Cycloclasticus pugetii PS-1: one gene and its partner. Each later gene encodes a partner of the first gene's protein in a complex. Links are inferred from orthologs where the notes say so. Each region holds a gene or a part of one and is shown in the gene's direction. Other genes may lie near its edges.

Region 1 (3,303 bases):
GCATAGACGACATTAACAAGCGTTAATACTTTTCTATACGAGCCGGAAGTGCCCAGTGAAATTGATGCGCTTCTCCATGCCTACCAATTTGTCATACAGTGATCATGCGGACCACTAAATAAAAACAAATTAAGAAAGCTTGGCTTTTATTTTACCGCTTGCCGCACCAACGTCTGCACGACCTTGTAATTTAGGGCGAAGAATACCCATCACTTTACCCATATCTTTCATGCCTTGCGCACCAGATTCGGTAATCGCCTGATCGATCAGTTGATCGACCTCTGATTCAGTTAATTGTTGGGGCAAGTACTGCTGGATAATACTTGTTTCTTTTTGCTCTATCAGTGATAGGTCGTCACGACCTGCTTTGTCAAACGCCTCTATTGAATCACGACGCTGTTTGACCATCTTATCGAGCAATTGAAGGACTTGCGTATCATCTAATTCGATACGCTCATCGACTTCTTTTTGCTTAATAGCAGCGAGTATTAAACGAATAACACTCAGCTTTTCTTTTTCTTTAGCCTTCATTGCTAACTTCATATCCTCACGGATACGGTGCAATAAAGGCGTGGCTTGTTCGCTCATTATGTTAACGACGCGAGTAGCAAATATTAGCTACGGCCACGACGAAGGTTGTTCAATGCGCGACGTGTGCGAGACAACCCTTTCAAATGACGTTTAACCGCTGCAGCTGCTTTACGCTTGCGCTCAGCAGTTGGCTTTTCATAAAACTCACGTTTACGTGATTCAGCCAAAACGCCGGCTCTTTCACATGTACGCTTAAAACGACGTAGAGCAAAGTCAAATGGTTCGTTATCTTTAACGCGAACTGAAGGCATGTATTTCTCTCTTCTTAAAAGTTAAATGGTGTAAAAGGATGGCGGATTATACACGCAGCAAAGCCATATGCCAACACCCATACTCTCCTAATAACAACACCTTTAACGAAAATCTATTGTTAATGGTTAACGTGAGCTTCATATCGTTTAGGCAGAAAGCGCCTTGTTTGCGTATAATAGCCTGCTTTAAAACCTTGCTAAACCATCGCCATCAATGACTACCCAGCCACCACTTGTTCTTGGTATTGAAACATCCTGTGACGAAACAGGCGTTGCCTTGTATGGCGAACGCGGCTTACTCGCTGATGCGCTGTATAGCCAAATTGACATGCATGCGGAGTACGGAGGCGTTGTGCCTGAACTGGCTTCACGAGACCACGTCCGTAAACTAATTCCACTTATTAAACAATGCTTTGCTAATGCCAGCGTAACTAGTCGTGAGTTGTCCGGCGTTGCCTATACATCTGGGCCGGGACTTGTTGGCGCTCTGTTTGCTGGAGCTAGCGTTGCTCGAAGCTTGGCTTATGCATGGGACATCCCCTCTATCGGCGTTCACCATATGGAAGGTCATTTATTAGCCCCCATGCTTGAAACAACACCACCTAGCTTTCCTTTTGTTGCCTTATTGGTCTCAGGTGGGCACACACAATTAATTAAGGTCAATCAAATAGGTGACTATCAACTACTCGGCGAATCCTTAGATGATGCTGCCGGCGAAGCCTTTGATAAAACAGCAAAATTACTCAATTTAGGCTACCCAGGGGGACCTGCCTTGGCCGCTTGCGCCAAAAATGGCAATCCGGAAAGGTTTAATTTTCCACGCCCTATGACCAACCGGCCAGGGCTTGATTTTAGCTTTAGCGGGCTCAAAACTTTTGCCTTAACAACCAGCCAGCAACATGCTTTAGACGAGCAAACCTGTGCTGATATCGCCAGAGCCTTCGAAGATGCCGTGGCTGACACATTGGCGATTAAATGCAAACGCGCTTTAACTCAAACCGGGCTCTCTACCCTAGTGGTTGCTGGTGGCGTCAGCGCCAACCAACGTTTACGTAAAACACTGGACCAAATGGCCAAAGAAATCAGCGCCAAGGTATTTTATCCCCGCCATGAATTTTGTACTGACAATGGCGCCATGATCGCTTACGCTGGTTATCAACGTCTATTAGCTGGGGAATTCGACGAGCTCAGCATTAAAGCTCGACCTCGCTGGCCATTATCTGCACTTAATACGCCTCAAACAAAGTAAACAAAGACCTTATGGATATTATTTTTCTACGAAACTTACGAATTGAAGCCATCATTGGCATTTTTGACTGGGAACGCAAAGTAAAACAGCCCGTTTTTTTTGATATCGAAATGGCCGCGGACATAAAAAAAGCTGCTGCTAGTGATCATATTGACGACACTTTAGACTATAAATCTCTATCGAAAGCAGTGATTGATTTTGTCGAAAAAAGTGAGTTTCAGTTAGTTGAAACATTAGCCGAAAAAGTTGCCGAACTGATTATTCATGATTTCAATGTCCCTTGGCTAAAGCTAACCTTGAATAAGAAAGGAGCATTACGCCATGCCGATGACGTTGGCATTATTATTGAGCGTGGATCAAAACCCCAATGACCACTGTTTACCTAAGCATTGGCAGCAACATTGAGCGCGAAAAACATATCCGTGCCGGTATAAATGCCTTAAAAAAACAATTCGGTAACCTCACCTTATCCAGCGTTTATGAGTCCGACGCGGTTGGTTTTGATGGTCAACCCTTTCTAAATTTAATTGCTGCTTTTGAAACAGATCTGTCCGCAATACAAGTAGATACCATTCTTGATACGATTGAAAAAGACAATGGCCGCACCCTTGATCAGAAAAAATTTAACCCGCGAACACTGGATTTAGATTTAATCCTGTATGGCAACTTCATCAGCAAAGACCCTCTTCTCGATATTCCGCGTGGCGAAATAACTCAGTATGCATTCGTCTTAGAGCCACTGGCTGAAATTGCTGGCAACCTACAACACCCTGTTTTACAGACCTCTTACCAGCAGCTCTGGCAACATTTCGACAAATCTAACATCGTACAAAAACGCATTGATTTTAGTTGGGATTAGACAAGGCTTTTACCGCCATCAACCGCAATCACCTGACCGGTAATATAAGCCGCATTTTGGGCTAAAAATAACACTGTTTCGGCAATATCGCTGGGTGCACCTTGTCGCTGCAAAGGAATTTTTTCAACAATGCTGTCGGTCAATTCAGTTGCCTGACTTTCTGGCCATAAAATTGCCCCTGGCGATACGCCATTCACACGCACATCTGGCGCCAACTCCTTAGCTAACGATTCTGTTAACGCATATAACCCCGCTTTTGCGGTGCTATAAATCGGGTAATCTACCAATGAACGTTTAGCATAAATATCAACAATATTAACAATACAACCTTTGGTTTTTTTTAATGCCTTGAA
Region 2 (3,320 bases), 1.6 Mb from region 1 along the record:
CAGTTCGATAGTCAGGTATGATATGCAGCGCCTAGCGTCAACGGTGTAAGGGGCGACGATAGCCTGTGTTGGGCAAATATCAATGCAGTCGATACAACGGCCACAATGTTTTTCGGCGGCTGTATCAATGGGCAGTGGCAGGTCGATGTAGAGTTCGCCTAAAAAAAACCAAGAGCCGGCCTCTTTATTTAATACATTGCTGTGTTTTCCAATCCAACCTAAGCCGGCTTTTTCAGCAATTGCTTTTTCCATAACTGGTGCACTATCAACAAACACACGGTAGCCAAAAGGGCCTATTTTTTGTTCAATGAGGGTTGCCAGTTTTTGAAGCCTTTTTCTGATGAGTTTGTGATAGTCTCGTCCTAACGAATAACGTGAAATATAGGCGCGAACGGGGTCTTTCATTAAGTCTTTAGTGCGCTCCATGTGCTCTGGTAAATAATCCATGCGGCATGAAATAACACGTATCGTGCCTTCATGTAACTCACTGGGACGTGTACGTTTTGTACCGTGTTTGTGCATATAATCCATGTCGCCATGGAAGCCCGCCTCAAGCCAATGATTTAGCTGTTTTTCAGCGTTAGATAATTCGGTGTCAGTAATGCCGACCTGTTGAAAGCCAAGGGACTGGCCAAGTGATTTTATTTCCTTGGCTAATTGTTGTAAGTCGATGTTGTTTTCGTTCATCTGCGGTAGGATACCTTAAAATGATCAGTGAATTTATATCTCAATTTCGAATGTCCTCATATGCCCGAAAAAATACAAAATAAAATATCGGTATTGGCACATGCTGAGCTGATGACCTTATTGCCGCCTCGTGAACAGGAATCACATAAAGGTGATTTTGGCCATGTTTTGCTAGTGGGTGGTCATCGTGGGTTTTGTGGTGCGATACGGTTGGCTGGAGAAGCAGCGCTAAGAGTTGGCAGTGGTTTAGTTAGTATTGCGACAAAAAAAGAACATGCGGCAAGCCTTACTTTGTCACGACCTGAATTAATGTGCCATGGGGTCGCTGATCAAAGAGAATTAAGGCGAATAGCGACGGCCTGTGATGTTATTGGTATCGGTCCAGGGCTTGGTCAAACACGGTGGTCAAGCAGTCTCTATGAAGCGGCCTTAGAAACGGGGCTAGCAGCAGTGGTTGATGCGGATGGGCTGAATTTATTGTCTAGGTCACCTCGGAAAAATAAAAATTGGGTATTAACGCCTCATGTCGGTGAGGCTGCGCGCCTACTGCGCTGTTCAGCTGCGGATATTCAACTAGATCGGCAAGCAGCTGTTAAAGAGCTCCAGAATGAATATGGAGGGGTGGTTGTTTTAAAAGGTTCTGGTAGTTTAGTTTATGGCGGCGGTGATGATATTTACATGTGTAAAGCCGGTAACCCAGGCATGGCGTCAGGCGGTATGGGTGATGTCTTAACAGGGGTTATTTCAGGTTTAATGGCTCAAGGCTTAACGATTTTAGACGCCGCAAAAATGGCTGTAATGGTTCATGCGATGGCAGCCGATTGTGCGGCTCAGAAGGGTCAAAGAGGCCTGTTGGCAAGTGATTTGATGCAACCAATTCGTGAGTTAGTGAATGATTATTAAAGATGAGCAGGGCATGTTAGCAGCGGGAAAGCAGCTGGCATTGAAGTTGAAAGCGGGAATGATTGTTTTTTTAGAGGGTGATTTAGGTGCAGGAAAAACAACCTTAGTTCGAGGTGTTTTACAAGGCCTGGGGCACCAAGGAGCCGTTAAAAGCCCGACGTATAATTTAGTTGAACCCTACATCATCAACGATCAACCAGTCTTTCATTTTGATTTGTATCGAGTAAAGGATGCTGAAGAGCTCGAGTACATGGGGATACGTGATTATTTTAATAACGAATCAATTTGTTTTGTTGAATGGCCAGTTAATGGCGGAGACTTATTAACAGAACCAGATTTACTGATTAAAATAAATATTTACGGAACGGAGAGAGAACTGTTAATATCTAACTATAAAGACTCATAAAAACAGTTGGTTATGAAACTATTCTCGAATAATTTTAAACTGATAGAGCATGTGTCAATGCTGATGTTGGTTGTCTTTGCCTTATCAATAAGTACTACGGCAATCGCCGCTGCAAGTAAAAAAGTGGACTCACTGCGTTATTGGACTGCACCGGATCATACGCGTTTAGTGTTTGGTTTGTCGTCACCGGTTGTGCATAAAGTGTTTTCACTCGATAACCCCTCTCGGTTGGTGGTTGATTTAAATAACGCAAAGTTTGACGCGGTAGTGCCAGCATTTACGACCAATCACAAAGTCGTAAACCAAATACGCCAAGCGTCTCGTAATAAAAATGATTTGCGTGTTGTCATTGATTTGAAAACAGCGGTTAAGGCAAAAAGTTTTGTTTTAAAACCAAATGATAATTATGGACATCGTTTAGTGGTTGATTTATACCCTAAACAAAATGCAGTGGCTAAGCAGCCGGCAGTCGTTAAAAAGTCAGTGAGTTCTGCTCAGCATAACAAGTGGGTTGTTGCTATTGACGCGGGTCATGGTGGAGAAGATCCGGGCGCACAAGGTCATAGAGGGACGCGTGAAAAAGAAGTGGTGTTAGCGATTGCTAAAAAATTAGCGACGCTGGTGAACCAACAGCCCAATATGCAAGCTTATTTAGTTCGTTCAGGGGATTATTACATCGGTTTGCGTGAGCGAATGGAAAAGGCTCGTAAGGCTAAAGCTGATTTGTTTGTATCTATTCATGCCGATGCGTTTAAAGACCAACGTGCGAGAGGTTCGTCCGTGTATGTGTTGTCTACCCGAGGTGCTAGTAGTGAAGCGGCGAGGTGGTTAGCTAAAAGTGAAAACGCAGCCGATTTAGTGGGTGGTGTTAGCTTGGATGATAAAGACGGCATGTTGGCCTCTGTACTGCTGGATTTATCGCAAAACCATACTGAAGATGCCAGTGCAAAAGTGGCAAGTGAGGTGCTGAAAAACTTAAAAGGCGTTGGCCATGTACATAAAAAACAAGTCCAGCGAGCGGGCTTTATGGTATTGAAGTCGCCAGATATACCGTCGATTTTAGTTGAAACGGCCTTCATCTCAAATAAAGATGAAGAAGCTAAGCTACGAAGCCCAAGGCATCAAATGAAAATGGCGAATGCCATTATGAAAGGCGTTAAGACATATTTTGCTCATCAACGCTTACCGTCAGAACCAACGATTCGTATGGCTGCGGCAACTTATAAAATTCAAAGAGGTGATACTTTGTCGGGCATTGCGCAACGCCATCGGGTTTCTCTTAGTTCCTTGAAAAAAGCCAATGACATGCGCAGCAGTAAAATTA

The links.
Region 2: the proteins of tsaD (region 1) and tsaE are in contact, whole or in part, in a crystal structure (PDB 6N9A), measured with the Thermotoga maritima proteins. The link is inferred for Cycloclasticus pugetii PS-1 from one-to-one orthologs. Residues at the interface, in WP_004082750.1 of Thermotoga maritima: Cys10, Asp11, Arg49, His50, Leu82, Gly84, Gly135, Gly136, Glu154, Thr155, Leu156, Asp157, Asp158, Ser159, Glu162, Asp165, Lys166, Arg169, Leu170, Tyr175, Lys213, Thr214, Leu217, Tyr218, Gln221, Arg222, Asn324; in WP_004082108.1 of Thermotoga maritima: Leu37, Gly38, Lys46, Lys57, Val59, Lys60, Ser61, Thr63, Phe64, Thr65, Leu66, Met67, Val69, Pro71, Tyr82, Arg83, Leu84, Asp86, Asp88, Phe89, Asp93, Ile128, Asp130, Glu131, Arg134.

Annotation. Positions count from the first base shown.
Region 1 is NZ_ARVU01000001.1:105,520-108,822, reverse strand. Bases 97-3,073 are described here. They hold tsaD (tRNA (adenosine(37)-N6)-threonylcarbamoyltransferase complex transferase subunit TsaD), read left to right. Parts: upstream 97-1,056; coding sequence 1,057-2,091; downstream 2,092-3,073. Other genes in these bases: CYCPU_RS0100480 (pteridine reductase), read right to left, coding at 2,947-3,073; folK (2-amino-4-hydroxy-6-hydroxymethyldihydropteridine diphosphokinase), read left to right, coding at 2,459-2,950; folB (dihydroneopterin aldolase), read left to right, coding at 2,103-2,462; rpsU (30S ribosomal protein S21), read right to left, coding at 615-842; CYCPU_RS0100505 (GatB/YqeY domain-containing protein), read right to left, coding at 130-588. In the rest of the region: more of CYCPU_RS0100480, read right to left, coding at 3,074-3,303.
Region 2 is NZ_ARVU01000001.1:1,672,997-1,676,316, reverse strand. The notes cover bases 294-3,287. They hold tsaE (tRNA (adenosine(37)-N6)-threonylcarbamoyltransferase complex ATPase subunit type 1 TsaE), read left to right. Parts: upstream 294-1,579; coding sequence 1,580-1,996; downstream 1,997-3,287. Other genes in these bases: CYCPU_RS0108085 (N-acetylmuramoyl-L-alanine amidase), read left to right, coding at 2,009-3,287; CYCPU_RS11760 (NAD(P)H-hydrate dehydratase), read left to right, coding at 748-1,590; queG (tRNA epoxyqueuosine(34) reductase QueG), read right to left, coding at 294-687. Outside these bases: more of queG, read right to left, coding at 1-293; more of CYCPU_RS0108085, read left to right, coding at 3,288-3,320. UniProt on the Escherichia coli protein: Required for the formation of a threonylcarbamoyl group on adenosine at position 37 (t(6)A37) in tRNAs that read codons beginning with adenine.